2 regions of the Streptomyces rubrogriseus genome follow, and region 2 is predicted to be linked to the other one. Evidence: riboswitches for the same ligand, from Rfam matches in the RefSeq annotation. Region 2 holds a riboswitch; the other holds the start of a gene.
What was found. Region 2 has a riboswitch for glycine ahead of gcvT (glycine cleavage system aminomethyltransferase GcvT). Riboswitches for the same ligand answer to the same signal wherever they lie in the genome.

Region 1 (14,520 bases), 4.1 Mb from region 2:
TATCCGCTGTGCGCGTAGGAGTCTTGAGAAGGGCTGTCCCTAGTACGAGAGGACCGGGACGGACGAACCTCTGGTGTGCCAGTTGTTCTGCCAAGGGCATGGCTGGTTGGCTACGTTCGGGAGGGATAACCGCTGAAAGCATCTAAGCGGGAAGCCTGCTTCGAGATGAGGACTCCCACCCCCTTGAGGGGTTAAGGCTCCCAGTAGACGACTGGGTTGATAGGCCGGATCTGGAAGCACCGTGAGGTGTGGAGGTGACCGGTACTAATAGGCCGAGGGCTTGTCCTCAGTTGCTCGCGTCCACTGTGTTGGTTCTGAAACCACGAACAATCAGACTGTGTTGGTCACCCGGTTGATTGTCTGTTTCATAGTGTTTCGGTGGTCATAGCGTAGGGGAAACGCCCGGTTACATTTCGAACCCGGAAGCTAAGCCTTACAGCGCCGATGGTACTGCAGGGGGGACCCTGTGGGAGAGTAGGACGCCGCCGAACTCCTTTTAGAGCTCTGGCTCTTGGGCATGCAGCCCGAGAGCCAGAGCTTTTTTGCGTTGAGGTAAGGTCAGTGAGCATCATTGGCTCGTTTCCCCCAGGAGGCCCCCGCGTGGAGGTCCAGGAGACCCGCGTGCAGACCGACCGGGTCCTCACCATCCCGAACATCCTCAGCATGGCGCGCCTGGCCGGCGTGCCACTGTTCCTGTGGCTCATCCTGCGGCCCGAGTTCGGCGGCCCGCAGAGCGACGGCTGGGCGCTGTTGGTGCTGGCCCTGAGCGGGGTCAGCGACTACCTGGACGGAAAGCTCGCACGGCGTTGGAATCAGATCAGCAGCCTTGGCCGGCTGCTGGACCCGGCGGCCGACCGGCTCTATATCCTCTCCACGCTGGTGGGTCTCACCTGGCGCGAGATTCTCCCGCTCTGGTTGACCCTTGTACTGCTTGCCAGGGAAGCGATGCTGCTGGTGATGGTGGGCATCCTCCGGCGGCACGGCTATCCTCCGCCGCAGGTGAACTTCCTGGGCAAGGCCGCCACCTTCAACCTCATGTACGCCTTCCCGCTGCTTCTGCTGAGTGACGGCAGCGGATGGATCGCGTCACTCGCCGCCGTCTTCGGATGGGCGTTCGCCGGATGGGGTACAACCCTGTATTGGTGGGCAGGTGTTCTCTACGTGGTGCAGGTCCGCCGCCTGGTTCGTGCGGACGTCGCAGCCGATTGAACTCGCTGATTGTGCGGTCCCGGTGGCCGGATGGCCCGCGCTGGAAAAGTGCGGGACCCTGGACGGGTGAAGTCGGCTAAACCGTCTCTCAGAGGAGGACGCTTCCGACATGAAGGCCGTCGTGATGGCTGGAGGCGAAGGCACACGCCTTCGTCCCATGACCTCGAGCATGCCCAAGCCGCTCCTGCCGGTGGTCAACCGGCCGATCATGGAGCACGTACTTCGGCTGCTCAAAAGGCATGGGCTCAATGAGACCGTCGTGACCGTCCAGTTCCTGGCCTCACTGGTCAAGAACTACTTCGGTGACGGCGAGGAGCTCGGAATGGAGCTCACCTATGCCAACGAGGAGAAGCCACTCGGTACCGCCGGAAGCGTCAAGAACGCCGAGGAGGCATTGAAGGACGATGCCTTCCTCGTCATTTCCGGCGATGCCCTGACCGACTTCGACCTCACCGACCTGATCAACTTCCACAAGGAAAAGGGCTCGCTCGTCACCGTGTGTCTGACGCGCGTGCCCAACCCGCTGGAATTCGGCATCACCATCGTCGACGAAGAGGGCAAGGTCGAGCGCTTCCTGGAGAAGCCGACCTGGGGCCAGGTCTTCTCCGACACCGTGAACACCGGGATCTACGTCATGGAGCCCGAGGTCTTCAACTATGTCGACCCCGATGTGCCCGTGGACTGGTCCGGTGACGTCTTCCCGCAGTTGATGAAGGAAGGCAAGCCCATCTACGGCTATGTCGCCGAGGGCTACTGGGAGGACGTCGGTACCCACGAGAGCTATGTGAAGGCCCAGGCCGACGTTCTGGAACGCAAGGTCGACGTCGACATCGACGGCTTCGAGATCTCGCCCGGCGTCTGGGTGGCCGAGGGTGCGGAGGTGCATCCCGACGCGGTGCTGCGCGGGCCCCTGTACGTCGGCGACTACGCGAAGGTCGAGGCCGGCGCGGAGATCCGCGAGCACACCGTGATCGGGTCAAACGTCGTCGTCAAGAGCGGCGCCTTCCTGCACAAGGCCGTGGTCGCCGACAACGTGTACGTCGGACCGCACAGCAATCTGCGGGGCTGTGTGGTCGGCAAGAACACCGACATCATGCGCGCCGCGCGGATCGAGGACGGCGCGGTCATCGGCGACGAATGCCTGGTCGGTGAAGAATCGATCATCCAGGGCAATGTGCGGGTCTACCCGTTCAAGACCATCGAGGCGGGCGCGTTCGTCAACACCTCGGTGATCTGGGAGTCCCGCGGGCAGGCGCATCTCTTCGGTGCGCGCGGGGTCTCCGGCATCCTGAACGTGGAGATCACGCCGGAGCTGGCCGTGCGGCTGGCCGGTGCGTACGCGACGACCCTGAAGAAGGGGTCCACCGTCACCACGGCCCGTGACCACTCCCGTGGCGCCCGTGCGCTGAAGCGGGCGGTGATCTCCGCGCTGCAGGCCAGCGCCATCGACGTACGCGACCTGGAGAACGTGCCCCTGCCCGTGGCGCGGCAGCAGACCGCGCGGGGCAGTGCCGGCGGCATCATGATCCGGACCACCCTGGGAGTGCCGGACTCCGTCGACATCATGTTCTTCGACGGTCAGGGCGCCGACCTGTCGCAGGGCAGTCAGCGGAAGCTGGACCGGGTGTTCGCGCGCCAGGAGTACCGGCGGGCGTTCCCGGGCGAGATCGGGGACCTGCACTTCCCGTCCAGTGTGTTCGACTCCTACACCGGGTCCCTGCTGCGCAACGTCGACATCACCGGCATCGCGGAGTCCGGGCTCAAGGTGGTCGTCGACGCCTCCAACGGCAGCGCGGGGCTGGTGCTGCCGAGCCTGCTCGGGAAGCTCGGCGTCGACTCCCTGACGATCAATCCCGGTCTCGACGAGGCCAGGCCCACCGAGTCGGCCGACATGCGGCGCTCGGGTCTGGTGCGCCTCGGGGAGATCGTGGCGTCCTCGCGGGCCGCGTTCGGCGTGCGGTTCGACCCCGTCGGTGAACGGCTGTCGCTCGTCGACGAGAAGGGCCGCATCATCGAGGACGACCGGGCGCTGCTGGTGATGCTCGACCTGATCGCGGCCGAGCGGCGCAGCGGCCGGGTGGCGCTCCCGGTGACCACCACCAGGATCGCCGAGCAGGTCGCCGCGTACCACGGCACGCAGGTCGAGTGGACGACCACCTCCCCGGACGACCTGACGCGGGTGGGGGGCGAGGAAGGCGCGATCTTCGGCGGAGACGGCAAGGGCGGCTTCATCGTCCCCGAGTTCAGCAGTGTGTACGACGGCACGGCGGCCTTCGTGCGGCTGATCGGGCTGGTCGCGCGCACGCAGCTCACGCTGAGCCAGATCGACGCGCGGATCCCGCGGGCCCACGTCCTCAAGCGTGATCTGGCCACGCCGTGGGCGGTCAAGGGCCTGGTGATGCGGCGGGTCGTCGAGGCGGCCGGAGACCGGTTCGTGGACACCACGGACGGGGTGCGGGTGGTCGAGACCGACGGGCGCTGGGTGATGGTCCTGCCCGACCCCGCGGAGGCGGTCACCCATCTGTGGGCGGAGGGCCCCGACGACGCCTCCGCACAGGCACTGCTGGACGAGTGGGCCGCGGTGGTGGACAGCGCGGGCCGCTGAGAACACACCGCACGCGCGCGTGCCGGACACGTGTCCTCAAGGGGGCCGGTCCGGCACGCCGGTGGGGCCGTTCGGAGGTAGTGGCGGTGGCGTGCGACGATGTGCGGCATGCCGCAGCCACCCCCCGTTCGGAGCACACCCAGGCGGCCCGCGCGCCCGGACGCGTCCATGTCGCTGCTCACGAACGTCATGGACCACAGCCTCGACGACGGATACGCCGAGGCCGCCGCGCGCAAGCAGGCCGACGGCGGCGGGGGCATGCCCAAGACGCTGCGCGCCAAGCTGGGCCTGGCGGCCGGTCTGGTCCTCGCGGCCCTGGTCGTGACCGTCGGGGCGGCCCAGGCACGGGTCGCCGCCCCCGTCGTCGCCAAGGAGCGCGAGGAGCTGGTCGACCGCATAGAGGGGGAGACCTCGGCGGCCGACGAGCTGGAGAAGAGCGTCGACGAGCTGCGCGACGACGTGGACGCCCGCCGGCGCGAGGCGCTGGAGAAGAGCGGCGACGGCGACCGGTCCGACCTGGTGGGGATCCTGTCGGGCGCGGTGGAGGTGCACGGCCCCGGCGTGAAGCTCGTGGTGAACGATGCGAAGGACGTCGCCACGGGGGCCGACGGGCAGCCGCGCGGCACTTCCGGGTTCTCCGACACGGGGCGGGTGCGGGACCGGGACATGCAGCGAGTGGTGAACGGGCTGTGGGAGTCGGGCGCCGAGGCGATCTCCGTCAACGGGCAGCGGCTGACCGCGCTGTCGGCGATCAGGGCCGCCGGTGACGCGATACTGGTCGACAACAGGCCGCTGGTGCCGCCGTACACGGTGCTCGCGGTGGGGGACGGCGAGCGGCTGAGCAGGGGCTTCCAGGACAGCGCGGACGGGCTGTACCTGCATGCCCTGGAGGAGAGCTACGGCATCCGGACCGCCATCTCCGTCGCGGACGACCTCAAGCTGCCGGCCGCACCGAGTGTGATCGTACGTACAGCACAGCCGATAACCGAGAAGGGCACATCGTGATCGCCGTACTGGGCCTCGTCGTGGGAGTCGTGGCCGGATTGCTGGTCCGGCCCGAGGTGCCGGCGGCCGTGGAGCCGTATCTGCCGATCGCCGTCGTGGCGGCGCTGGACGCCGTGTTCGGCGGGCTGAGGGCCATGCTCGACGGCATCTTCGACGACAAGGTCTTCGTGGTGTCGTTCCTGTCGAACGTGGTCGTGGCCGCACTGATCGTGTTCCTGGGCGACAAGTTGGGCGTCGGAGCCCAGCTGTCCACCGGCGTCGTGGTGGTCCTCGGCATCCGCATCTTCTCCAACGCCGCGGCGATCCGACGCCACGTCTTCCGGGCGTGAGGCCGATGAGCGACGACGAGCAGCCCGCGAACAGGCTGCGCAAGGAGCTGCCGGACGAGGTGCCGCCGTCGCGGTCCCCGTCGGCGGACGACCCCGCGGGCGGCCTCCCGGGGGCCGGGCAGGGGGAGCGGAACGGAGTGACCGGCAGGCAGCGGCTCCTGAAGGGGCTGTGGCCGCCCCGCCTGACGCGGGCCCAACTGATCGTCGCCCTGCTCCTGTTCGGGCTCGGGTTCGGTCTCGCGGTGCAGGTGGCGTCCAACAGTGACAGCGACAGCGCGCTGCGAGGTGCCCGCCAGGAAGATCTGGTCCGCATCCTCGATGAACTGGACGACCGTACTCAGCGTCTTGAAGACGAGAAGCAGGGCCTCGAGAAGCAGCGCGACGAGCTGGAGAACAGCTCCGACCAGGCGGAGGAGGCCCGCAAGCAGACGCTCGAGAAGGAGCGGCAACTGGGCATCCTCGCGGGCACCGTGGCCGCGCAGGGGCCCGGCATCACGGTGACCATCGAGGACACGAAGGGGACGGTCGAGGCGGACATGCTGCTCGACGCGATCCAGGAGCTGCGCGCCGCGGGCGCGGAGGCGATCCAGGTGAACGGCGTACGGGTGGTGGCAGGCACGTATCTCGCGGACGCCGGCAACTCCGTCAGCGTCGACGGGAACAAGATCAACGCGCCCTATCGTTTCCAGGTCATCGGCAAGCCGCAGGACCTCGAACCGGCTCTCAACATTCCTGGAGGAGTGGTGCAGACTCTGGAGAAGGAACAGGCCACCGTTACTGTTGAGCGGTCGAGCAAGATCGTCGTGGACGCCTTGCGAGCGGCGGAGCGGCCTGACTACGCTCGGTCGTCCTCCCAGTGAACCGGCGGTGCATGGGGGGCGTCCGGCGAGGGCATGAGGTTGCGGGGGGTCGGCGCACCGATTGGGTGGTGCGTGGTGGAAACTGTCTGGTGGAGACGGACGTTGTGAAGGTGTCCGGGTCGGCCAGTGCGTTCAGTAAGGGTTCGTCCTGCCCCACGGGCGGGTCTGTTTCGGTCAAGGGGAATCGCCCGTGAAGTTGTTTGCGAAGTTGTTCGGCAAGAGCGCGCGAGAGGGCAGCGGCGACAACGCGACCGCCCGCCATCGCGCACAGCCCGACGCGGAGGGCCGGCGCCCGATGTACCGGGACCAGGTGGGTGGTCCCGGCGCGCCGTCTGTTGACCCTGCTCAGTCCGGCGGCATAGGTTTCGGCCAGCCCTCGGCCCCGGGTGCGGGTGGAGGGTTCACCCCCGACCCGTACGCGTCGAACGCCCCGGCGGGGCAGTCGCGGCAGGAGGATCCGTCCATGTCGGCCCTGGTCTGTACGAGGTGCGGCAACCGCAACGCGGAGAACAGCCGTTTCTGCTCCAACTGCGGTGCTCCGCTGCGGCCCGGCGCGGTCCCGGAGCGTGCCTCCGAGACGACCTCCACCATCTCCATCTCCGGTCTGGAGGCCTACGACGCCGAGGTCACCGGCCAGACGGCGGTGCCGGCGCTCTCGCCCGAGGCGCAGGCGGCCGTGGACGCGCTGCCGCTGGGCTCCGCCCTCCTGGTCGTGCGCCGCGGTCCGAACTCGGGCAGCCGCTTCCTGCTGGACGGTGAGCTGACCACCGCCGGGCGTCATCCGCAGAGCGACATCTTCCTGGACGACGTGACGGTCTCGCGCCGGCACGTGGAGTTCCGCCGCAGCCCGGACGGTTCCTTCACGGTCGCCGACGTCGGCAGCCTGAACGGCACCTACGTCAACCGCGAGCGCATCGACCAGGTCGCCCTGTCGAACGGCGACGAGGTGCAGATCGGCAAGTACCGGCTGGTGTTCTACGCGAGCCAGCGGGGTTACTGACCCGCCCCCGGGCCGCCCGCCCGGGGAACCTCCAGGGAAGGTCCATGTTTCAAACACCGAGCGGCGGTGCCGGGCAAGGCGCCGCCGCCACGGACAGTGGGCTGATGAGCATCGGCGCAGTGCTGAACGCGCTGCGTGACGAGTTCCCCGACATCACCATCTCCAAGATCCGTTTCCTGGAGTCGGAGGGCCTCGTCGAGCCGCGACGGACCCCGGCCGGGTATCGCAAGTTCGGCGCGCACGACGTCGAGCGCCTCGGCCAGGTGCTGCGCATGCAGCGGGACCACTATCTGCCGCTCAAGGTGATCCGCGAGCACCTGGACGCCGTGGAGCGCGGCGAGGCCGTGGCGCTGCCGCGGGTCGGCCGGCAGCGGGACGGCGAGGCCGCCGCACCCGAGCCCGCCGAGAGCCCGACGGTGGCCCGGATCGGGCGGGACGAGCTGCTCGCCACGGCCGGGATCGGCGACCAGGAACTGCGGGAGTGGGAGTCGTACGGACTCCTCGTCCCGCTGCCCGACGGGGCGTACGACGCCGAGGCGGTCACCGTGGCGTCGCTGGTGGTGCAGCTGGGGCGGTTCGGGATCGAACCGCGGCACCTGCGGGTGATGAAGGCCGCCGCCGACCGCGAGGCCGGGCTCGTGGACCAGGTGGTGGCTCCGCTGAAGCGCCACCGCAACCCTCAGACCAGGGCACATGCGGAAGCCCGCACCAAGGAGCTGGCGGGACTCGCGGTGAAACTGCACGCGGCGCTGGTGCAGACCGCTCTCGGCGTGCGGCTGCCCTGAAACGGGCGGGCCGGCGACCCGGATCGCCCACCCGATCCCGGCCCGACTACCCAAACGTCCCGGGCACGGCCTAGGGTTGCTGTGTGAACGAGCTCGATGTCGTAGGTGTCCGGGTCGAGATGCCCTCCAACCAGCCGATCGTGCTGCTGCGCGAGGTGGGCGGCGACCGTTACCTTCCCATCTGGATCGGACCGGGGGAGGCGACGGCGATCGCCTTCGCCCAGCAGGGCATGGCTCCCGCACGGCCGCTGACCCACGACCTCTTCAAGGACGTGCTGGAAGCCGTCGGCCAGGAGCTCTCCGAAGTACGCATCACCGACCTGCGTGACGGGGTCTTCTATGCCGAGCTGGTCTTCGCGAGCGGGGTCGAGGTCAGCGCCAGGCCGTCCGACGCCATAGCGCTGGCCCTGCGCACCGGTACGCCGATCTACGGCAGCGACACGGTTCTCGACGACGCCGGTATCGCCATTCCGGACGAGCAGGAGGACGAGGTGGAGAAGTTCCGCGAGTTCCTCGACCAGATCTCGCCGGAGGACTTCGGGACCAGCAATCAGTGAGACGCGGGCCCGTACGGGCACATCCGGCTAGCCTTTCCCGGGATCGGACACGGGAAACCACTCGTAGGGTGATTATCACTCGGCGTGCCGAGTGTGGCGATCGTTGACGCACCCTTGGTGACTGCCTACCTTCGAGGAGGCAGGTCAAGGACGGAGGTCGGCGTGAGAATCAGCGGCGACGGTACGGTTGGGGGTGGCCCCGGGCACAGCCTTGGGGCAGGCGGTCCGTACCCTCCCCCGGGCTCCCGGCTTCGCGCAGGCGCGGGCCACGCCCAGCACGGTGTTGCGGCCGATCCCGGTCCGCAGCGACCGGCAGCGGTGCCGACCAGCGGAGGGGCGACGTCCATGGCGTCCGAGCAGATCGGCTACCGCGGGCCGACGGCCTGCGCGGCCGCCGGCATCACCTACCGGCAACTCGACTACTGGGCCCGCACGGGCCTCGTCGAGCCCAGCGTGCGGCCCGCGCACGGGTCCGGGACCCAGCGGTTGTACAGCTTCCGCGACGTCGTCGTGCTGAAGATCGTCAAACGCTTCCTCGACACCGGTGTGTCCCTGCAGAACATCCGCACCGCCGTCCAGCACCTCAGGGAGCGCGGCTTTCGCGACCTGGAGCGGATGACGCTGATGAGCGACGGCGCCACCGTCCACGAGTGCACCTCGCCCGAGGAGGTGCACGCCCTGCTCCAGGGCGGGCAGGGCATCTTCGGGATCGCCGTCGGCGTGGTCTGGCGGGACGTGGAGAGCGCGCTGTCCCAGCTGCACGGCGAGCGGATCGACACGGGGGAGACCCTGGTCGGGCACAATCCGGCCGACGAACTGGCCCGGCGGCGCAACAACCGGGCGGTCTGATCCCGCCGCGCCCCGGGGCCGTCCGGTGAGGGCATTGTCAGTGGCGTAGGGCAGCATCGGAGATGTGAGAACCGCGCCCACGATCCTGCATCTCGACATGGATGCCTTCTTCGCCTCGGTGGAGCAGGCGTCCAAGCCGAGCCTGCGCGGGAAGGCCGTCGTGGTGGGCGGCCTCGGACCGCGCGGCGTGGTCGCCACCTGCTCGTACGAGGCCCGGGTGTTCGGGGTGCACTCCGCGATGCCGATGGGCCAGGCCCGCCGGCTCGCGCCGCACGCCGCGTACCTCGTGCCGCGCTTCGAGCTCTACCGGTCGATCAGCGAGCAGGTGATGCGGCTGCTGCGGGAGCTGTCGCCGCTGGTGGAGCCGCTGAGCCTGGACGAGGCCTTCGTGGACCTGGACGCCGGCGGGGCGGCCCGTGACGCCGAGACGGCGCGACTGGCCGGGGCGAAGCTGCGCACGGACATCCGCACCGTCACCGGCCTCACCGGGTCCGTGGGTCTCGCCGCCTCCAAGATGCTCGCCAAGATCGCCTCGGAGGCGGCCAAGCCCGACGGACTGGTGCTCATCCCGCCGGGAACCGAGCGCGCCATGCTGGAGCCGATGACGGTGCGGACGCTGCCCGGGGTGGGACCGGCCACGGGAGACCATCTGCGGCGGGCGGGGATCACCACGGTCGGCGAGATCGCCGAGGCGGGCGAGGACGAGCTGGTGCGGCTGCTGGGCAAGGCGCACGGCCACGCGCTCTACGCCATGGCGCTGGCGCGGGACGAGCGTCCGGTGGTGGCCGAGCGGGAGACCAAGTCGGTGTCCGTGGAGGACACCTACGACGTGGACATCCACGACCGGGTGCGGGTCGGCGTCGAGGTGGGGCGGCTGGCGGACCGGTGCGTGCGGCGGCTGCGCGCCTCCGGACTGTCCGGGCGGACCATCGTGCTCAAGGTGCGCAGATACGACTTCTCCACGCTCACGCGCTCCGAGACCCTGCGCGGCCCCACCGACGATCCCGCGGTGGTGCGGGAGGCGGCCGCCAGACTGCTGGACTCGGTGGACACCACGGGCGGCGTGCGGCTGCTCGGGGTGGGTGTCAGCGGGCTCGCCGACTACACGCAGGAGGACCTGTTCGCGCAGGCGGCGGGGGACCGGGCCGAGGAATCGGCCGAGCAGCCCGAGACCGAGCCCGCCGAGGAGCACAGACCCTCGCCCGCCGAGCGGCGGTGGCCGGCGGGGCACGACGTGCGGCACACGGAGCTGGGGCACGGCTGGGTGCAGGGCAGTGGTCTCGGGCGGGTCACCGTGCGGTTCGAGACGCCGTACTCGGAGGTCGGGCGGGTGCGGACCTTCGCGGTGGACGACCCGGAGCTGACGCCCGCGGATCCGCTGCCGCTGGTCGCCGACGCGGAGGACGGGGCGGGTCAGCCCTCGTCGGGGCCCTTGCCCTTGCCGGCCAGCTTGCCGAAGTCGTGGTCGGGAGGCGGGGGAGCGGCCGCCACGTCCAGGCCGTAGTGGTGGTAGAGCTGGAGTTCCTGTTCCGGCGAGAGGTGGCGGCCGACACCGAAGTCGGGCGCCTCCTTGATCAGCGCCCGGTCGAAGGGCACGCGCAGGGCGCCGTCGACCAGCTCGCTGGGCTCCAGCGGGACGAAGGCGTCCCTGCTGAAGAGACCGGTCCGTATCGCCGCCCACTCGGGGACGCCGGTGGCATCGTCGAGGTAGACCTCGTCCACGGTGCCGATCCTGGTGCCGTCGCGGTCGAACGCCTTGCGGCCGATCAGGTTCCGCGGATCGATGTCAGTACGCACGGGGCCCTCCACTTGATCGCACCACTGGGCCGGACTGGGGTCGCACACCAGCCGCCTAATCATCCGTAAGTACTACAAAAGGGCACAAATGCCCGGTCGGCCACTCGAAGTCCGTGCGGCGACCTCGCTGGTACGCTGGCAAACGGCTGCTGACCCCGCGCGGGAGAGTCCTCCGGACATCACCGGAGGCGCCGAAGGAGCAAATCCTCCCCGGAATCTCTCAGGCTCACGTACCGCACGGACGAGGTCACTCTGGAAAGCAGGGCGGGTGTCGACGGCTTCCGCTCTCACCGACGGTGAAAGCCGGGAGAGCCCCAGGGCTCACCCGGTGAAGCTCTCAGGTTGAGATGACAGAGGGGGAGGCCGTCCGGGTACCCGCGCCGTGGTGCCCCACGAAGGTCGTCAGACCAGGAGGCCTCCGCAAATGACCGCCCATCGCACCCCGCTCTCCGAACTCGAACAGGCCATGCCCTTCGAGCAGCGCCACATCGGCCCCGACCACGAGGCCCGGGCCAAGATGCTCGCGCAGGTCGGTTACGGTTCGCTCGACGAACTGACGGCCGCCGCGGTGCCGGATGTGATCAAGAACGCCGACGCGCTGGACCTGCCGGGCGCGCGCTCCGAGGCGGAGGTGCTGGCCGAGCTTCGTTCGCTGGCCGACCGCAACCAGGTCCTCGACTCCATGATCGGCCTCGGCTACTACGGCACCTTCACCCCGCCGGTCATCCTGCGCAACGTCATGGAGAACCCGTCCTGGTACACGGCGTACACGCCCTACCAGCCGGAGATCTCCCAGGGCCGTCTCGAAGCCCTGCTGAACTTCCAGACGATGGTCGCCGAGCTGACCGGCCTGCCCACCTCCGGCGCCTCGCTGCTCGACGAGGGCACCGCCGCCGCCGAGGCGATGGCGCTGTCCCGGCGCATGGGCAAGAACAAGAAGGGCCTGTTCCTGGTCGACGCGGACGCCCTGCCGCAGACCGTCGCCGTGATACGGACCCGCGCCGAGCCGACCGGCGTCGAGGTGGTCGTCGCCGACCTGAGCGCGGGCATCCCGGCCGAGGTCGCCGAGCGGGAGATCAACGGGGTCCTGATCCAGTACCCGGGTGCCTCCGGAGCCGTCCGCGACATCAAGCCGGTGATCGACCGGGCGCACGAGCTCGGCGCGCTCGTCACCGTCGCCGCCGACCTGCTCGCCCTCACCCTGCTCACCTCGCCCGGCGAGCTGGGCGCGGACATCGCGGTGGGCACCACCCAGCGCTTCGGCGTGCCGATGGGCTTCGGCGGACCGCACGCCGGTTACATGGCCGTGCACGAGAAGTTCGCCCGCAGCCTCCCCGGCCGCCTGGTCGGCGTCTCCGTGGACGCCGACGGCAACAAGGCCTACCGCCTGGCCCTGCAGACCCGCGAGCAGCACATCCGCCGCGAGAAGGCCACCAGCAACATCTGCACCGCGCAGGTGCTGCTCGCCGTCATGGCCGGCATGTACGCCGTCTACCACGGCCCCGAGGGCCTGCGGGCCATCGCCCGCCGTACCCACCGGTACGCCACGATCACCGCCGCCGGTCTCGCCGCGGGCGGCGTCGAGATCGTCCACGGCTCCTACTTCGACACCGTCACCGCGCGGGTGCCCGGCCGGGCCGACGCGATCGTGCACGCCGCCCGCGAGAACGGCATCAACCTGCGGCTCGTCGACGCCGACCACGTGTCGTTCGCCTGCGACGAGACCACCACGCGCGCCCAGGTCGGCGGCGTGTGGCACGCCTTCGGCGTCGAGGGCGACATCGAGTCGCTGGACGCGGAGACCGCGGAGACGCTGCCCGAGGCGCTGCTGCGCACCGACGACTTCCTGACCCACCCCGTCTTCCACCAGCACCGCTCCGAGACCGCGATGCTGCGCTACCTGCGCCGCCTGGCCGACCGGGACTACGCGCTGGACCGCGGCATGATCCCGCTGGGCTCCTGCACCATGAAGCTCAACGCGACCACCGAGATGGAGCCGGTCACCTGGCCCGAGTTCGGGGCGCTGCACCCCTTCGCGCCCGCCGAGCAGGCGCAGGGCTACCTCACCCTCATCCGCGAGCTGGAGGAGCGGCTCGCCGAGGTCACCGGGTACGACAAGGTCTCGCTCCAGCCGAACGCCGGGTCGCAGGGCGAGTTCGCGGGCCTGCTCGCCGTACGCGGCTACCACCGGGCCAACGGCGACGAGCAGCGCACCGTCTGCCTCATCCCGTCCTCCGCGCACGGCACCAACGCCGCGAGCGCCGTGATGGCCGGCATGAAGGTCGTCGTCGTCAAGACCGCCGAGGACGGCGAGATCGACGTCGAGGACCTGCGTGCCAAGATCGAGAAGCACCGCGACGAGCTGGCCGTGCTGATGATCACCTACCCGTCCACGCACGGCGTGTTCGAGGAGCACGTCGCCGACATCTGCGCGCAGGTGCACGACGCGGGCGGCCAGGTCTACGTGGACGGCGCCAACCTCAACGCCCTGGTCGGCCTCGCCAAGCCCGGCCACTTCGGCGGCGACGTCTCCCACCTGAACCTGCACAAGACCTTCTGCATCCCGCACGGCGGCGGCGGCCCCGGCGTGGGCCCCGTGGGCGTGCGGTCGCACCTGGCGCCGTACCTGCCCAACCACCCGCTGCAGCCCGCGGCCGGTCCGCAGACGGGCGTCGGCCCGATCTCGGCGGCGCCGTGGGGCTCGGCCGGCATCCTGCCGATCTCCTGGTCCTACGTCCGCCTGATGGGCGGCGAGGGCCTCAAGCGCGCCACGCAGGTGGCCGTGCTGTCCGCCAACTACATCGCCAAGCGCCTGGAGCCGCACTTCCCGGTGCTCTACAACGGCCCCGGCGGGCTGGTCGCGCACGAGTGCATCATCGACCTGCGCCCGCTGACCAAGGCCACCGGCGTGAGCGTCGACGACGTCGCCAAGCGGCTGATCGACTACGGCTTCCACGCGCCGACGATGTCCTTCCCGGTGGCGGGCACGCTGATGATCGAGCCGACCGAGTCCGAGGACCTGGCCGAGCTGGACCGGTTCTGCGAGGCGATGATCGCCATCCGCGCGGAGATCGAGAAGGTCGGCTCCGGCGCCTGGCCCGCCGACGACAACCCGCTGCGCGGCGCCCCGCACACCGCTGACGCGCTCGGCGGCGAGTGGGACCACGCGTACACGCGCGAGGAGGCCGTCTTCCCGGCCGGTGTGTCCGCCGCCGACAAGTACTGGCCGCCGGTGCGCCGGATCGACCAGGCCTACGGCGACCGGAACCTGGTCTGCTCCTGCCCGCCGCTGGACGCGTACGAGGACTGAGTCCCGCCGAGAAGGTGAGAGAGGCCCCGCCCGGGCCCGCGGTGCCCGGGCGGGGCCTCTCGGCGTCTCAGGCCGTGGCCAGCGACACCTCCGTCGACTTGACCAGCGCGACGACGGGAGTGCCCACGGACAGCCCCAGGTCGTCGGCGGCCTGCCGGGTGACGGCCGCGGTCAGCTCGGCGCCCTCGACGGCGACCGCGACCGTGGCCATCGC
Region 2 (14,520 bases):
TACATCGACGCCCCCGGCGGCATCGACGTCAACAAGACCATCGGCGACACCCACAAGTGGGCCGACCAGGTCGAGGTCGCCTTCCCCGGCGGCATCCAGCGGAAGTACATCATCGGCGTCTGTCCGGTCGACCGGCAGACCAAGACCGAGATCATGAGCGACTGCGAGAGCAACCCGCACTACCAGCCCTGGCACTGACACCGGCCGCCCCGGCTCAGGGGCGCAGGAACAGCGCCTCCGAGCCCACCGGCCGGTAACCCGCCGCCTGGAACGCCCGCAGACTGCGGGCGTTCCCCGCCGAAACCTGCGCCCAGACCACCTCACCCCCGGCCAGCTGCCGCGCCGCCGTCACCAGCAGCCGCCCGAGCCCCCGGTGCCGGGCGCCCTCCGCCACCTCCACGGCCACCTCGAGCCGCCCGCCGACCCCGCGGCCCAGCACCAGCACCCCGCCGTCCGCCGCCCACACCCGCACCCCGTCGCGCCGCCGCCGGGCGGCGACCACCCGGGGGTGCCCGGGATCGGCGACCTCCTCCAGCGCCAGGTCGGGGCGCCCGGGCAGCGGCGCCCCGGTCAGCAGCACGTCGATCGTGTCCGTCGCCCGGCCCGTGCGCTCCGCGAACGCCGCCAGGAACCGGGAGTTCATCGTCGCGGCGAGCGGATCGCAGCCCAGCGACGCCAAGGTCCCCCGCACCCAGCCCTCGTCCGCCTCGTCGGTGAAGACCACCGAGTGGGCGGTGAAGGCGATGACCCCCGCGTCCCGGTCGCCGAACTGCGGCACGACGCTCGTGCCGCCGTCCGCCGCGGGGAACACCCCCCGCGCCGCCGCGTCCAGAATGTCCCGCAGGCTCTCCGCCACACCGCGCTCCTCGAGTCTCCAGCCACTGGAAGGCACACACTCCCACCACCGGCCCCCACGGTGCGCCGGTCCGCGACGCCGGTCCGGCCGCCGTCCGCCAACGCCTGACCGCTGTGGGTGGTCGCCGCGCCGGGCTCTCGGACGGCCGGTTAATCTGACCTGCGTCAGATGGACCCAATGCACGGAACGAGGGGCGGACCGGTGGCCGACATCGAGGAAGCACGCAAGCAGTTCGAGCGGATCGACACGGACGGTGACGGCCTCATCACCGCGGCCGAGTTCAAGACCGCGCTCGCCCAGGGCGGCGACTGGAACGTCACCGAGTCGGTGGCCGAGGCGATCATCGCCGGCCGCGACGTCGACGGCGACAAGCAGCTGTCGTTCGACGAGTTCTGGGCCCACCTGAACAAGTGACGACACGGTGAGGGGCGCCCGGCGGTCACCCGGCGGGCGCCCCTTCGCCGTCCGGGCACATTGCTGCGGGCGAGTGAAAGCGGGGCGACGGCGGAATAGCCTGCCGGGCTCGGAGGTTGCTGGTGCTCAACGGCAGGACACGACCTCCGAAGGGCCAGGCGAGTCGGCATCATGAAGATCGGCATCATCGGCGCGGGCGAAATCGGCGGCAACCTCACCCGGAGGCTCACCGCACTCGGACACGACGTCTCCGTCGCGAACTCGCGCGGGCCGCACACGCTCGGCGCACTGGCCGAGGAGACCGGCGCCACCCCCGTACCGGTGGAGGAGGCGGCGCGGGGCGCCGAGATCGTGGTCGTCACCATCCCGCTGAAGCGGGTCCCGGACCTGCCGTCCGGCGTCCTGGACGGCGCGGCCGAGGGCGTCGCGGTCGTCGACACCGGCAACTACTACCCGCAGCAGCGGGACGGCAGGATCGCGGGCATCGAGGACGAGGGCCTCACCGAGAGCCGCTGGACCGAACGCCACCTCGGTCACCCGGTGATCAAGGCCTTCAACGGCACCTACGCCCAGGACATCCTCGACCGGCCCCGTCCGGCCGGCGCTCCCGACCGCCTGGCGCTCCCGGTGGCCGGCGACGACGAGGCGGCCAAGGCGAAGGTCCGCACCCTGATCGACGAGCTGGGCTTCGACACCGTCGACGCCGGCGGCATCGACGACTCCTGGCGCCAGCAGCCGGAGACCCCGGTCTACGGTCTGCGCGAGGGCGTCGACGGTGTGACCAAGGCGTTGGCGGAGGCGTCCCCGGAGCGGCCCGCGGCCTTCCGGGGCTGACGACCCCGCCCTCAGGCGCCCTGGGCCCACTCCTTCAGCGCGGCCTTGCTCGCGAAGTCCGCCACGTTGGTGTCGACCGGGTCGTCGGTGTACTGGTGGAAGCGCCACTTGGCCTGGATGCGCGGCTTGCCCGCCGAGACGTAGTCGGCGATCCAGAGCCCGTCACCGGCGTACGAGGTGGTGTCGACGTTCAGCCAGAAGTTCCGGTTGCAGTAGAGGACGACCCGGTTGTCCGGCCGCAGCGTCTTCAGTCTCCGGATGAAGCTGTCCTTCTCCGCGTTGCTCGGGTGGGTGCCCTCGCCGTTCGTCTCCCAGTCGACGGCGAGGACGTCGCCCTTGCGGTCCGGGGCCTTGGAGACGAAGTACTCGGCCTGGGCGGCCAGGTTGCCCGGCCACAGGAAGTGGTAGAAGCCGACGACGAGTCCGGCGTCGCGGGCCCGCTTCGTCTGGGCCGAGAGCTTGGGGTTGACGTACGAACGGCCCTCCGTCGCCTTCACGAAGACGAAGGAGAGGCCGTCCGTGTCGTAGCTGGAGGACTGGTAGGCGCTGACGTCGATGCCACGCAGCATGGGGCCTCCCTGAAAGGCTGTGGGGGGACGGGAGTTGGTTATTCCCCACGATGGCACGGGTGATCCGCGTCGGAGGCGGAAACGTCGACTTCCCTTCGCCGGGGCGCCATTGACGCGCGTAGCGCGGTGCCGCACGCTGGGCTCCGGTTCGAAGGACGACTCGACGGTCGGGAGGCCGGGATGTTCAGACGCGTGTCACGTCTCCTTCTCTCATTTGTCATGCTCATGGCCGGAGCGGTGGTCGGGGTGGGCGCCACCGCCGGCGCCGCCCACGCCGACTCCTGCTACACCTGGAACCGCACCCTCTCCCAGGGATCCTCCGGCAGCGACGTGACCCAGCTCCAGATCCGCGTCGCGGGCTGGGTCACCTCCGGCGAACGGCTCTCCTACGACGGCCAGTACGGCGCCCGGACCGCCGCCGCGGTCAAGAAGTTCCAGGCCGCCTACGGCCTGGGCGCGGACGGCGTCGCGGGCCCGGCGACCTTCAGCAAGATCTACGCGCTCCAGGACGCGGACTGCACGCCCGTCCACTTCACCTACGCCGAGCTCAACAAGTGCAACTCGGACTGGTCGGGCGGCGCGGTCTCCGCCGCCACCGCCAAGTCGAACGCGCTGAAGACCATGTGGAAGCTGGAGGCCATGCGGCACGCCCTCGGCGACGTGCCGATCACCATCTCCAGCGGCTTCCGCTCCCGGGCCTGCAACAGCGCGGTCGGCGGCTCGTCCACCAGCCGCCACCTCTACGGCGACGCCGCCGACCTCACCGGCTCGCCCAGCTTCTGCCGGCTCGCCCAGCAGGCCAGGACCCACGGCTTCTCGGAGATCCTCGGCCCGGGCTACCCCGGCCACAACGACCACACCCACGTGGCCTTCGACCCGTCGCCGTACTGGTCGGCCCCCAACTGCGGCATCTGAGCCGCCGGAGCCAGTCCTGCGCGGACCCCGTGCGGCCCCGGATCAGGACGCGGACGACGCCGCCGGGGCCGTCCGGGGGTCCTCGCCGGCGGGTGCGGACCCCTGCTCCTCCAGGGAGACGTCCTTGGTCTCCTTGGAGAGCAGGAGGGCGGCCAGCGTCAGCACGGCCATCGCCGAGAGGTACACGCCGACCAGCCGCGGCGACCCGTCACCGGCCTCCCACAGGGCCACCGCTATGAAGGGGGCGACGGCCGCGCCGAGGATCGAGCTGACGTTGTACGAGATGCCGGATCCGGTGTAGCGCACACTCGTCGGGAACAGCTCCGGCAGCAGGGCGCCCATCGGGCCGAAGGTCATGCCCATCAGTGTGAAGCCGAGCACCAGCCACAGCACCACGCCGAGCGTGCCCATGTCGATCAGCGGCACCCAGACCAGACCGAAGACCACGATGGCGACGGTGATCCAGAGCAGGGTGGCGCGGCGTCCGTACCGGTCGGCGAGCGGGCCGGAGACCAGGGTGAACACGGCGAAGAACAGCACCCCGAAGATCATCATCAGGACGAACGTGGTGTAGCTGTACCCGAGTCCCGGCACGTCGGCGTCCTTCGCGGCGCGCCCGTAGCTCAGCGAGAACGTGGTCATGAGGTAGAAGAGCACGTACGTCGCCAGCATGATGAACGTGCCCAGGACCAGCTGCTTCCAGTGCCCCTGGACCACGGTGGCCAGCGGCAGCTTCCGCACCTTCCCGGCCTCGCGGGTCTGGGTGAACACCGTCGACTCGACGAGCCGGGAGCGCACCCACAGGCCGATCGCGACCATCACGGCGGAGAACAGGAACGGGATGCGCCAGCCCCAGCTCGCGAAGGCCTCGGACGGCTGCGTGGGGTCGGCGCCGCCCTCGGAGGGCAGCAGCGCCCCGATGATCAGGAACAGGCCGTTGCCGATGATGAAGCCGAGCGGCGCGCCGAGTTGGGGGAAGGTCCCCCACAGGGCCCGCTTGCCGCGGGGCGCGTTCTCGGTCGCGACCAGCGCGGCCCCGCTCCACTCGCCGCCGAGCGCGAAGCCCTGGGCGAGCCGCATCAGCACGAGCAGCGCGGTGGCGACCCAGCCGGCCTGCGCGTAGGTGGGCAGCGCGCCGATGAGGAAGGTGGCGATGCCCATGGTGAGGAGCGAGACGACCAGCGTCTTCTTGCGGCCGAGCCGGTCACCGAGATGCCCGAAGAAGACGGCGCCGATCGGCCGGGCGACCATCGCGGCGCCGAAGACCGCGAACGACGACAGCAGCGCGGTGGTGGGGTCGCTGCTCGGGAAGAAGAGCTTCGGGAAGACGAGGACGGCGGCGGTCGCGTAGATGTAGAAGTCGTAGAACTCGATCGTCGTCCCCATGAGGCTGGCGACGAGGACCCGCGACCGGGGATTGACCGGCGTCTGCGGTGCGGGGACGGAAGCTGGTGCGGGCATGGCTGGATCTTTCACGTGCGAAACATGTATTCCGCAACGATCTCAGCCGTCTTGTTTTTCGGAAAGCGGGTGTCACGATGTGAGACGCCCGCCTCCTCTCCGACCCGGGGCGCCGCTCAGCACTCGATGATGTTCACCGCGAGCCCGCCGCGCGCCGTCTCCTTGTACTTGACCGACATGTCGGCGCCGGTTTCCTTCATGGTCTTGATGACCTTGTCGAGGGAGACCTTGTGCGAGCCGTCGCCGCGCATCGCCATCCGGGCCGCGGTGACCGCCTTGACCGCGGCCATGCCGTTGCGCTCGATGCAGGGGATCTGGACCAGGCCGCCGACCGGGTCGCAGGTGAGGCCGAGGTTGTGCTCCATGCCGATCTCGGCGGCGTTCTCCACCTGCTCCGGGGAGCCGCCGAGCACCTCGGCGAGGGCGCCGGCCGCCATCGAGCAGGCCGAGCCGACCTCGCCCTGGCAGCCGACCTCGGCGCCGGAGATGGAGGCGTTCTCCTTGAAGAGCATGCCGATGGCGCCGGCCGCGAGGAGGAAGCGGACCACGCCGTCCTCGTCGGCGCCGGGGACGAAGTTCACGTAGTAGTGCAGTACCGCCGGGATGATTCCGGCCGCGCCGTTGGTGGGGGCGGTGACGACCCGGCCGCCGGCCGCGTTCTCCTCGTTCACGGCCATCGCGTAGAGCGTGATCCACTCCATCGCCAGGGCCTGCGGGTCGCCCTCGGAGCGCAGCTTGCGCGCGGTGTTCGCGGCGCGGCGGCGGACCTTCAGGCCGCCCGGCAGGATGCCCTCGCGGGTCATGCCGCGGTCCACGCACGCCCGCATCACGCGCCAGATCTCCAGCAGGCCCTCGCGGATCTCGTCCTCGTCGCGCCAGGCCCGCTCGTTCTCCAGCATCAGCGCGGAGATGGACAGGCCCGTCTCGCGGGCCAGGCGCAGCAGCTCGTCGCCGGTGCGGAAGGGGTACTTCAGGACGGTGTCGTCCAGGACTATGCGGTCCGCGCCCACCGCGTCCTCGTCGACGACGAAGCCGCCGCCGACCGAGTAGTAGGTCTTGGTCAGCACTTCGGCGCCCTCGGCGTCGTACGCCCACAGCGTCATGCCGTTGGCGTGGTAGGGGAGGGCCTTGCGGCGGTGCAGGACCATGTCGTCGTCGTAGGCGAAGGCGATCTCGTGCTCGCCGAGGAGGCTGATGCGGCCGGAGGACTTGATCTTCTCGACGCGGTCGTCGGCCGTCTCCACGTCCACCGTGCGCGGTGAGTCGCCCTCCAGGCCGAGCAGCACCGCCTTGGGGGTGCCGTGGCCGTGTCCGGTGGCGCCGAGCGAGCCGTACAGCTCGGCGCGGACCGAGGCGACGGAGTCCAGCAGCTCCTCGTTGCGCAGGCGGCGGGCGAACATGCGGGCCGCGCGCATCGGGCCGACCGTGTGCGAGCTCGACGGGCCGATGCCGATCGAGAACAGGTCGAAGACCGAGATGGCCACGGGGACTCCTCAGAACGGGGGTGGTGCGGAGGGGGTGCCGAGGGGCGGGGCGCCCGGCCGCTTGTGGCGGATGCGGCGTCCCACCCCTCGGGTGCGGTGTCTACTTGTTCAGACCCGGGTACAGCGGGTGCTTGTCGGCCAGGGTCTTCACCCGGGCCTTGAGGGCCTGGGCGTCGTAGGACGGCTTCAGCGCCTCGGCGATCACGTCCGCGACCTCGGCGAAGTCCTCGGCGGTGAAGCCGCGGGTCGCCAGGGCCGGCGTACCGATGCGCAGACCGGAGGTCACCATCGGCGGGCGCGGGTCGTTCGGGACGGCGTTGCGGTTGACCGTGATGCCGACCTCGTGGAGGCGGTCCTCGGCCTGCTGCCCGTCCAGCTCGGAGTCGCGCAGGTCGACCAGGACCAGGTGGACGTCCGTGCCGCCGGTCAGGACGGAGACGCCCGCGGCCTTCGCGTCGTCCCGCACCAGGCGCTCGGCCAGGATGCGGGCACCCTCCAGCGTACGGCCCTGGCGCTCCTTGAAGTCCTCGCTCGCGGCGACCTTGAAGGCGACGGCCTTGGCGGCCACCACGTGCTCCAGCGGGCCACCCTGCTGACCGGGGAAGACGGCGGAGTTGATCTTCTTGGCCAGCTCGGCCGTGGAGAGGATCACACCGCCGCGCGGGCCGCCCAGCGTCTTGTGGGTGGTCGTGGTGACGACGTGGGCGTGCGGCACCGGGTTCGGGTGCAGGCCCGCCGCGACCAGACCGGCGAAGTGCGCCATGTCGACCATCAGGTACGCGCCGACCTCGTCCGCGACCTTGCGGAACGCGGCGAAGTCCAGCTGACGCGGGTAGGCCGACCAGCCCGCCACGATCAGCTTCGGCTTGGTCTCCTTGGCCAGGCGCTCCACCTCGGCCATGTCGACCTGGCCGTCGTCGCCGACGTGGTAGGGGACCACGTTGTAGAGCTTGCCGGAGAAGTTGATCTTCATGCCGTGGGTCAGGTGCCCGCCGTGGGCGAGGTTCAGACCCATGATCGTGTCGCCGGGCTTGAGCAGCGCGAACATCGCGGCCGCGTTGGCCTGGGCGCCCGAGTGCGGCTGCACGTTGGCGTGCTCGGCGCCGAAGAGGGCCTTGACCCGGTCGATGGCGATCTGCTCGACCACGTCGACGTGCTCGCAGCCGCCGTAGTAGCGGCGGCCCGGGTAGCCCTCGGCGTACTTGTTGGTGAGGACCGAGCCCTGGGCCTCCATGACCGCGACCGGCGCGAAGTTCTCCGACGCGATCATCTCGAGGGTGGACTGCTGGCGGTCCAGCTCGGCGTCGACGGCGGCGGCGACGTCCGGGTCCAGCTCGTGCAGGGGTGTGTTCAGAAGCGACATGCGATCGTGACTCCTCAGGCGCCGGCGAAGGCGGTGTACTCGTCGGCGGAGAGCAGGTCGGCGGGCTCGTCCGTGACCTTCACCTTGAACAGCCAGCCGCCCTCGAAGGGGGCGCTGTTCACCAGCGACGGGTCGTTGACGACGTCCTCGTTGACCTCGGCGATCTCACCGGAGACGGGGGAGTACAGGTCGGAGACGGACTTGGTCGACTCCAGTTCGCCGCAGGTCTCGCCCGCGGTCACCGAGTCGCCGACCTCGGGGAGCTGGACGAAGACGACGTCACCGAGCGCGTTGGCCGCGTGCTCCGTGATGCCGACCGTCGAGACGCCGTCCTCGGCGCCCGACAGCCACTCGTGCTCCTTGCTGTAGCGCAGCTGCTGGGGGTTGCTCATGGCCTGAATTCTCCTGTACGCGAGGAAGTGGCTGGTGAAGGGGGTGAAGGGGGTGACGAGGGAGCGCTGAGTGACAAGGGTGACTCAGGGGGGCAGCCGCGGAGGGGCGGCACCCCGTGTCCGCTGGCTGCTTCTGTCTGCTTCTGTCTACTTCTGGCGCTTGTAGAACGGCAGCGCCACGACCTCGTACGGCTCGTGGCTGCCCCGGATGTCCACGCCCACGCCCTCGGTGCCCGGAGCCGCGTGCGCGGGGTCGACGTACGCCATGGCGATCGGCTTGCCCAGCGTCGGGGACGGAGCGCCGGAGGTGACCTCGCCGATCACCTCGCCGCCCGCGACGACCTGGTACCCGGAGCGCGGGACCCGGCGGCCCTCGGCGACCAGGCCGACCAGGACGCGGGGCGGCCGGGAAGCGGCGCGCTCGGCGGCCTCGGTCAGCGCGGCGCGCCCGACGAAGTCGCCCTCCTTCTCGAACTTCACCACCCGGCCCAGACCGGCGTCGAACGGCGTCAGCGCGGTCGACAGCTCGTTGCCGTACAGCGGCATGCCCGCCTCCAGGCGGAGCGTGTCCCGGCAGGACAGGCCGCACGGGATCAGCCCCGCGCCCTCGCCCGCCTTGGTCAGCGCCTGCCACAGCCCGACGGCGTGCTCCGGCTTCACGAACAGCTCGAAGCCGTCCTCGCCGGTGTAGCCGGTGCGCGCGATCAGCGCCGGGACGCCCGCGACCGTGCCGGGCAGCCCGGCGTAGTACTTCAGGCCGTCCAGGTCGGCGTCGGTGAGCGACGCGAGGATGCCCGGGGACTCCGGGCCCTGCACGGCGAGCAGCGCGTAGGCGTCGCGGTCGTCGCGCACCTCGGCGTCGAACCCGGCCGCCCGCTCGGTCAGCGCGTCCAGGACGACCTGGGCGTTGGAGGCGTTGGCGACGACCATGTACTCGGCCTCTTCGAGCCGGTAGACGATCAGGTCGTCCAGGATGCCGCCGTCCTCGCGGCAGATCATGGTGTAGCGCGCCCGGCCCGGCTTCACGGTGCCGATGTTGCCGACCAGCGCGAAGTTCAGCAGCTCGGCCGCCTGCGGCCCGGTGACGGTGATCTCACCCATGTGCGACAGGTCGAAGAGACCGGCGCGGGTGCGCACCGCGACGTGCTCCTCGCGCTCGGAGCCGTAGCGAAGCGGCATGTCCCAGCCGGCGAAGTCGGTCATCGTCGCGCCCAGCGCGCGATGCGTGGCATCGAGCGCGGTACGGCGCAGTTCGGTACTGCTCATCGGTCGGTCGTCTCCCAGGACAGGACGTGGCGAGGTCGGTCCTCCCCATCTGTCATCGGAACCTGAGAGGTTCGCCACGGCCACCGGAGTACGGCGAACAGGGCTTGCACCTTGGGTGGGACCGCCGTCGGGGGCGGTCCGCTTTTCAGATGTGCCTCGCCCGCGCGGTAACGGGGCCTGAGAGATTCAAGGGAGGGACTTGCTCCTTCGGCGCCCCGGCGCGGCCGGGGACTCTCCCGCGCGGATTCAAACGGCCGGTATGCAGTTGGCGCCGCCATCATTGCACGCCCGGGCGATCCGTGGCAGACCGTGATCTGTAACCGGCTTGTGGCAGTAAGCGAACGAAAACGCGAGACCCGCGCATTACCTTCTCTTTACACTCGACGGGGAGGTACTCGTGTACCGCCCCAGGGGAGGACGATCACGGTGAACAGGACCACGGCGTACGCCACCACCTCGGGACTCGCGCTGCCCAAGCAGCCGGCCGCCCCGGCCCCCGAGGCATGCGCCCCACTGACCGCACCCGTCGTCCGCGACCTGAGGGACCGCGACGGCCGCAGCCCGCACGCCCTGCTCTTCGGACCCCGGGACCTGGTGGTGATCACCGGCCTGCCCGGCAGCGGCAAGTCCACGCTGATGCGGCGCACCGTGCGCGGCGGCCGCATCGACTCCCAGGACACCCGCGACCGCTGGGACCGCCGCATGCCGCGCCTCCTGCCCTACACGCTCTACCGGCCCCTCGTCCGCCTCGCCCACTACGCCGGACTGCGCCGCGCGCTGCGCTCCGGCGAGGGCGTCGTCGTGCACGACTGCGGCACCCAGGCCTGGGTGCGCGGCTGGCTGGCCCGCGAGGCCCGCCGCCGGGACGGCACCCTGCACCTGCTGCTCCTCGACGTCGCTCCCGGCGAGGCCCTGGCCGGCCAGCGCGAGCGCGGCCGGGGCGTCTCGCGGTACGCGTTCCTGCGGCACCGCACGGCCAACTCCCGCCTGCTGCGCGCGGTGACCGAGGGCACCCTGCCCGCGGGCTGCTCCTCGGCGGTCGTCCTCGACCGGGCGGCAGCCGACACCCTGCGCCGGATCGCCTTCACGGGGTGACGCACGGTAGGGCTCCGGGGCCGAACGGGTTAGCCTTTCAGCCACGAACGGCGGTACCAGGCAGGCGGTAGGTAGGCAGATGGACTTCCCGGCACAGGCGCACCCCCACCCGCACGGCGGGTGGCCAGGCAACGAGCTGGAGGAGGTGCTGTCGGCCTCCCTCGGCATCCCGTCGGCCGGCGGCCGGATCGTGGAGGTCCTCGGCCGCAGCTTCCTGTGGATACCCCTGCCGAACGGCGGCGGCCCGCACAGCGGCCCCCTCGACCTGCCCTCGCTGGAGATCGACGGCCAGGCCTACGTGCCGGTGTTCAGCTCGGAGGAGCAGCTCCGCCAGGTCGCGGGCGCGCACATGGCGTACACCATCGCCCCCGCCGCGGAGTTCGCCCGCGGCCTGCCCCCGCAGGTCGGCATCGCGGTGAACCCGGAGGGCGTGGTCGGCATCCCGCTGCCGCCGCCCGCCGTGGCCGAGCTGTGCCGGGCCGGGCGCACCCCGCTGGACGGGCCCTCCTCCGGCGGCCGGGTCCGTCTCTTCGAGCCGGACTGGCAGGACGACCCGGTGGACTTCCTGGCCGCGGCCTCCGCCGAGTTCGCCGCCACCGGCGTCGTACGCAGCGCGCGCCGCTGCATGGCCGCCGTCGAGACCGCCGACCCGGTCCTGTTCGTCGGCGTCGAACTCACCCACTGGGAGGGCGACGCCCGAACCCTCCCGCTGGACGCCCTGGGCCGGGCCCTCACCAAGTCCCCCCTGAAGTACCAGGTCAACCTGGTCCTCCTGGAAGCGGCCCAGGACCCGGTCTGCGACTGGATGCGGGAGAGGGTCAGGCCGTTCTACGACCGGGACTTGTAGGCGCCGGGCAAGGACAACGCCCTGAAGGGGCCCGGGGCTGTGACATGTGCGGCTCCGCCGCGTGGGCGCGATCAACCACGACGAAACCCGCACCCGCCGGACGGCAAGGAGCCCCGAGCTCCTAGGCACCCCGCACCCCGCGGAGCCTTAAGCTGGTCCCCACACCGGGGGAACTTCTCGAAGGGGCGATACGCGTGAGCGCCAGCGGCACCACGACCGGACAGGTCGAGCACATGCTGCGCCAGGTGACGCCCGGGCGCTACGACGCCTACGAGGCCCTGCTGCGCGCCCTCGCCACCCCCACTTCCGGCCAGGTCTGGATGCTGCTGTGGCACGGCCAGGCCGGCTCCCCGGACGCCCAGTACGGGAACATGGAGGTCGAGGGCTACGGCTACGCGCCCTGCGTGACCTCCGCCCAGGAGCTCTCGGCCAGCGGCTGGAACCGGTCGTACGAAGTGGTCGACGGCCTGGAGGCGGCCCGCGCCCTGTACCCGGACCACTACGGCCTGTGGCTCAACCCGCACGCCCCCGGCGGCGGCGTCGGCATCCCCTGGCTCGACCTGCGCCGCATCGCCTCCGGCCTGGACCGCCAGCCCGCCGGGCCCCTGCGGCTGTCCGAACCGGCCATCGAGATCCCCCAGTTCTACGCCCTGCTCGCACAGAACGCCCACCGCACCCCGGCGGTCCGCGCGCTGCGCCGCGCCTGGGTGCAGCCGGCGCTGGGGGCGCCGTACCTCGCCATCGGCCTGGACGTGTACGACACCTCCCCGCCGGCCGTCGACGCGGTGCGCGCCATGATGCAGCAGTCCGTCGGCGCGGTGCCGGACGGGCTGCCGGTGTCGACGGTGGCGATGACCGACGCCCACGACCCGGTCGCCCTGTGGCTGCGCGCCAACGTGCGCCCGTTCTACGACCGCGAGGCCCACGCGCCGGCCCCCGCCCAGGCGCCGGCGGGCGGGTACGGATACCCTCCGGCCGGTAGCCGGTACTGACGGCGACGGGGTCCTTCGCCCCGTCGGAAGAGGCGATCTTCGCGCGTAGATGACGACGCAAAGCGCCGCCTTGTCCCCGATGTCCCAACTCGCCCGCGTCCGGCCCCCGTTACCCACTGTCCGGATAACGGAACACCTCAAACAGCATCACGGTTGCGCATCCATTCCCCGTCAAGTCTGGCTACAGATCGCCAAAGCGTTGAAGACTCCCGCAACAAGGGGTGGATGCTCGCCTCTTTGTACGACGGACTGATCACGCCGCTACAGCGGCAAGTGCGGGCCGGCTACCGCCGGTTGAGAGGGGTCCCTGCCAGATGACGGCACCATTGCACGAGCCGACCGCGGAAGCGGCCCCGAGTGCGGCAGAGGAAGCGGCGGTCGCCGGCGCCGAGGCCAAGTCGGTACAAGGGCGCTCCCTGGGCCGGATCGCCTGGGAGCGCCTGAAGCGGGACAAGCTGGCCCTCGCGGGCGGCATCGTCGTGCTGGTCCTCGTCGTGGTCGCCGTGTTCGCGCCCTTGATCACCTCGCTCTACGGGCAGGACCCCAACGCGTACAACGAGGACATGATCGACCCGCTGTTCGGTACCCCCACGGGTTCCCTGGGCGGCCTCGGCGGCGAGCACTGGCTCGGCGTGGAGCCGGTCAACGGCCGCGACATCTTCGCCCGCATCGTCCACGGCGCCCGGATCTCGCTGCTGGTCGGCTTCCTGTCCGCGATGGTCGCCGTGGTCCTCGGCACCGTCCTCGGTGTCCTCGCGGGCTTCTTCGGCGGCTGGGTCGACTCCCTCATCTGCCGCATCATGGACGGCCTGCTGGCCTTCCCGCAGCTGCTCTTCATCATCGCCCTGGTCTCCGTCATGCCGGACAACATGCTCGGACTGAGCGGCACGGGCGTGCGCCTGCTCATGATGATCGTGGTCATCGGCTTCTTCGGCTGGCCCTACATCGGTCGCGTGGTCCGCGGTCAGACACTCTCGATGCGTGAACGGGAGTACGTCGAGGCGGCCAGGTCGCTGGGGGCCGGACGGTTCTACATCCTCTTCAAGGAACTGCTGCCCAACCTGGTGGCGCCGATCATCGTGTACACGACGATGATGATCCCCACCAACATCCTCACCGAGGCGGCGCTCAGCTTCCTGGGTGTGGGCGTCAAGCCGCCCACGTCGTCGTGGGGGCAGATGCTCTCGAGCGCGATCGACTACTACAAGTCGGACCCCATGTACATGGTGGTCCCCGGTGTGGCGATCTTCATCACCGTTCTTGCCTTCAACCTCTTCGGTGACGGCGTGCGCGACGCGCTGGACCCGAAGGGGTCCCGCTGACCCTGCCGTACCGCAAAGCGACCCGTGGCACCTGCACGGGGTCTCTCATCTAATCCGGAGGATCCGAGATCGTGACTACCCAACGCACCTCAGGGCGGCGCAAGCAGGCTTTGGCCGCTGCCGCAGTGGTCGCCGCGCTGCTGACCACGGCGGCGTGCGGCGGAGGCGGCGACGACGACAGCGGCGGCGGTTCGAAGAACGGCGCGGCCGGCTACGACGCGGCCAACAACAAGGTCGCCCAGGCCTCCGAGGCCAAGAAGGGCGGCACGCTGAAGTTCGCCAGCACCCAGGACGCCGACTCGTGGGACACCACGCGCGGCTACTACGGCTTCATGTGGGACTTCTCCCGCTACTACAGCCGCCAGCTGGTCACGAACAAGACCGAGCCGGGTGCCGCCGGCGCCGAGACCACCCCCGACCTCGCCACCGACGTCGCCAAGGTCTCGGCCGACGGCAAGACCTACACGTACACCCTGCGTGACGGCGTCACCTGGGAGGACGGCAAGCCGATCACCTCCAAGGACGTCAAGTACGGCATCGAGCGCGTCTGGGCGCAGGACGTGCTGTCCGGCGGCCCGACGTACCTCAAGGAGGTGCTCGACCCCAAGGGCGAGTACCAGGGCCCGTACAAGGACACGTCCAAGGACAAGCTCGGTCTGAAGGCGATCGAGACGCCGGACGACAAGACCATCGTCTTCCACCTGCCGCAG

Region 1: it holds a riboswitch for glycine, as region 2 does, so the genes downstream of both, gcvP (aminomethyl-transferring glycine dehydrogenase) here and gcvT (glycine cleavage system aminomethyltransferase GcvT) in region 2, are expected to answer to the same signal.

The regions. Positions count from the first base shown of each region.
Region 1 is NZ_CP116256.1:2,729,104-2,743,623, forward strand. Features, by position in the region: rRNA gene Sru02f_RS12105 (23S ribosomal RNA) at 1-288, shown strand, start outside; rRNA gene rrf (5S ribosomal RNA) at 375-491, shown strand; gene Sru02f_RS12115 (CDP-alcohol phosphatidyltransferase family protein) at 601-1,209, shown strand; gene Sru02f_RS12120 (mannose-1-phosphate guanyltransferase) at 1,319-3,814, shown strand; gene Sru02f_RS12125 (DUF881 domain-containing protein) at 3,983-4,819, shown strand; gene Sru02f_RS12130 (small basic family protein) at 4,816-5,148, shown strand; gene Sru02f_RS12135 (DUF881 domain-containing protein) at 5,154-6,008, shown strand; gene Sru02f_RS12140 (FHA domain-containing protein) at 6,157-7,008, shown strand; gene ftsR (transcriptional regulator FtsR) at 7,053-7,793, shown strand; gene Sru02f_RS12150 (bifunctional nuclease family protein) at 7,877-8,350, shown strand; gene Sru02f_RS12155 (MerR family transcriptional regulator) at 8,513-9,199, shown strand; gene Sru02f_RS12160 (DNA polymerase IV) at 9,264-10,703, shown strand; gene Sru02f_RS12165 (PRC-barrel domain-containing protein) at 10,613-10,996, opposite strand; glycine riboswitch at 11,147-11,242, shown strand; gene gcvP (aminomethyl-transferring glycine dehydrogenase) at 11,421-14,306, shown strand; gene Sru02f_RS12175 (TOBE domain-containing protein) at 14,374-14,520, opposite strand, start outside.
Region 2 is NZ_CP116256.1:6,823,652-6,838,171, reverse strand. Features, by position in the region: gene Sru02f_RS30645 (ADP-ribosyltransferase) at 1-198, shown strand, start outside; gene Sru02f_RS30640 (GNAT family N-acetyltransferase) at 215-856, opposite strand; gene Sru02f_RS30635 (EF-hand domain-containing protein) at 1,058-1,270, shown strand; partial or broken gene Sru02f_RS30630 (NADPH-dependent F420 reductase) at 1,424-2,104, shown strand; gene Sru02f_RS30625 (glycoside hydrolase family 25 protein) at 2,116-2,673, opposite strand; gene Sru02f_RS30620 (D-Ala-D-Ala carboxypeptidase family metallohydrolase) at 2,854-3,588, shown strand; gene Sru02f_RS30615 (MFS transporter) at 3,631-5,049, opposite strand; gene Sru02f_RS30610 (L-serine ammonia-lyase) at 5,166-6,533, opposite strand; gene glyA (serine hydroxymethyltransferase) at 6,634-7,896, opposite strand; gene gcvH (glycine cleavage system protein GcvH) at 7,911-8,288, opposite strand; gene gcvT (glycine cleavage system aminomethyltransferase GcvT) at 8,436-9,554, opposite strand; glycine riboswitch at 9,594-9,709, opposite strand; glycine riboswitch at 9,710-9,803, opposite strand; gene Sru02f_RS30590 (AAA family ATPase) at 9,981-10,649, shown strand; gene Sru02f_RS30585 (enhanced serine sensitivity protein SseB) at 10,729-11,496, shown strand; gene Sru02f_RS30580 (enhanced serine sensitivity protein SseB C-terminal domain-containing protein) at 11,691-12,488, shown strand; gene Sru02f_RS30575 (ABC transporter permease) at 12,803-13,810, shown strand; gene Sru02f_RS30570 (ABC transporter substrate-binding protein) at 13,882-14,520, shown strand, end outside.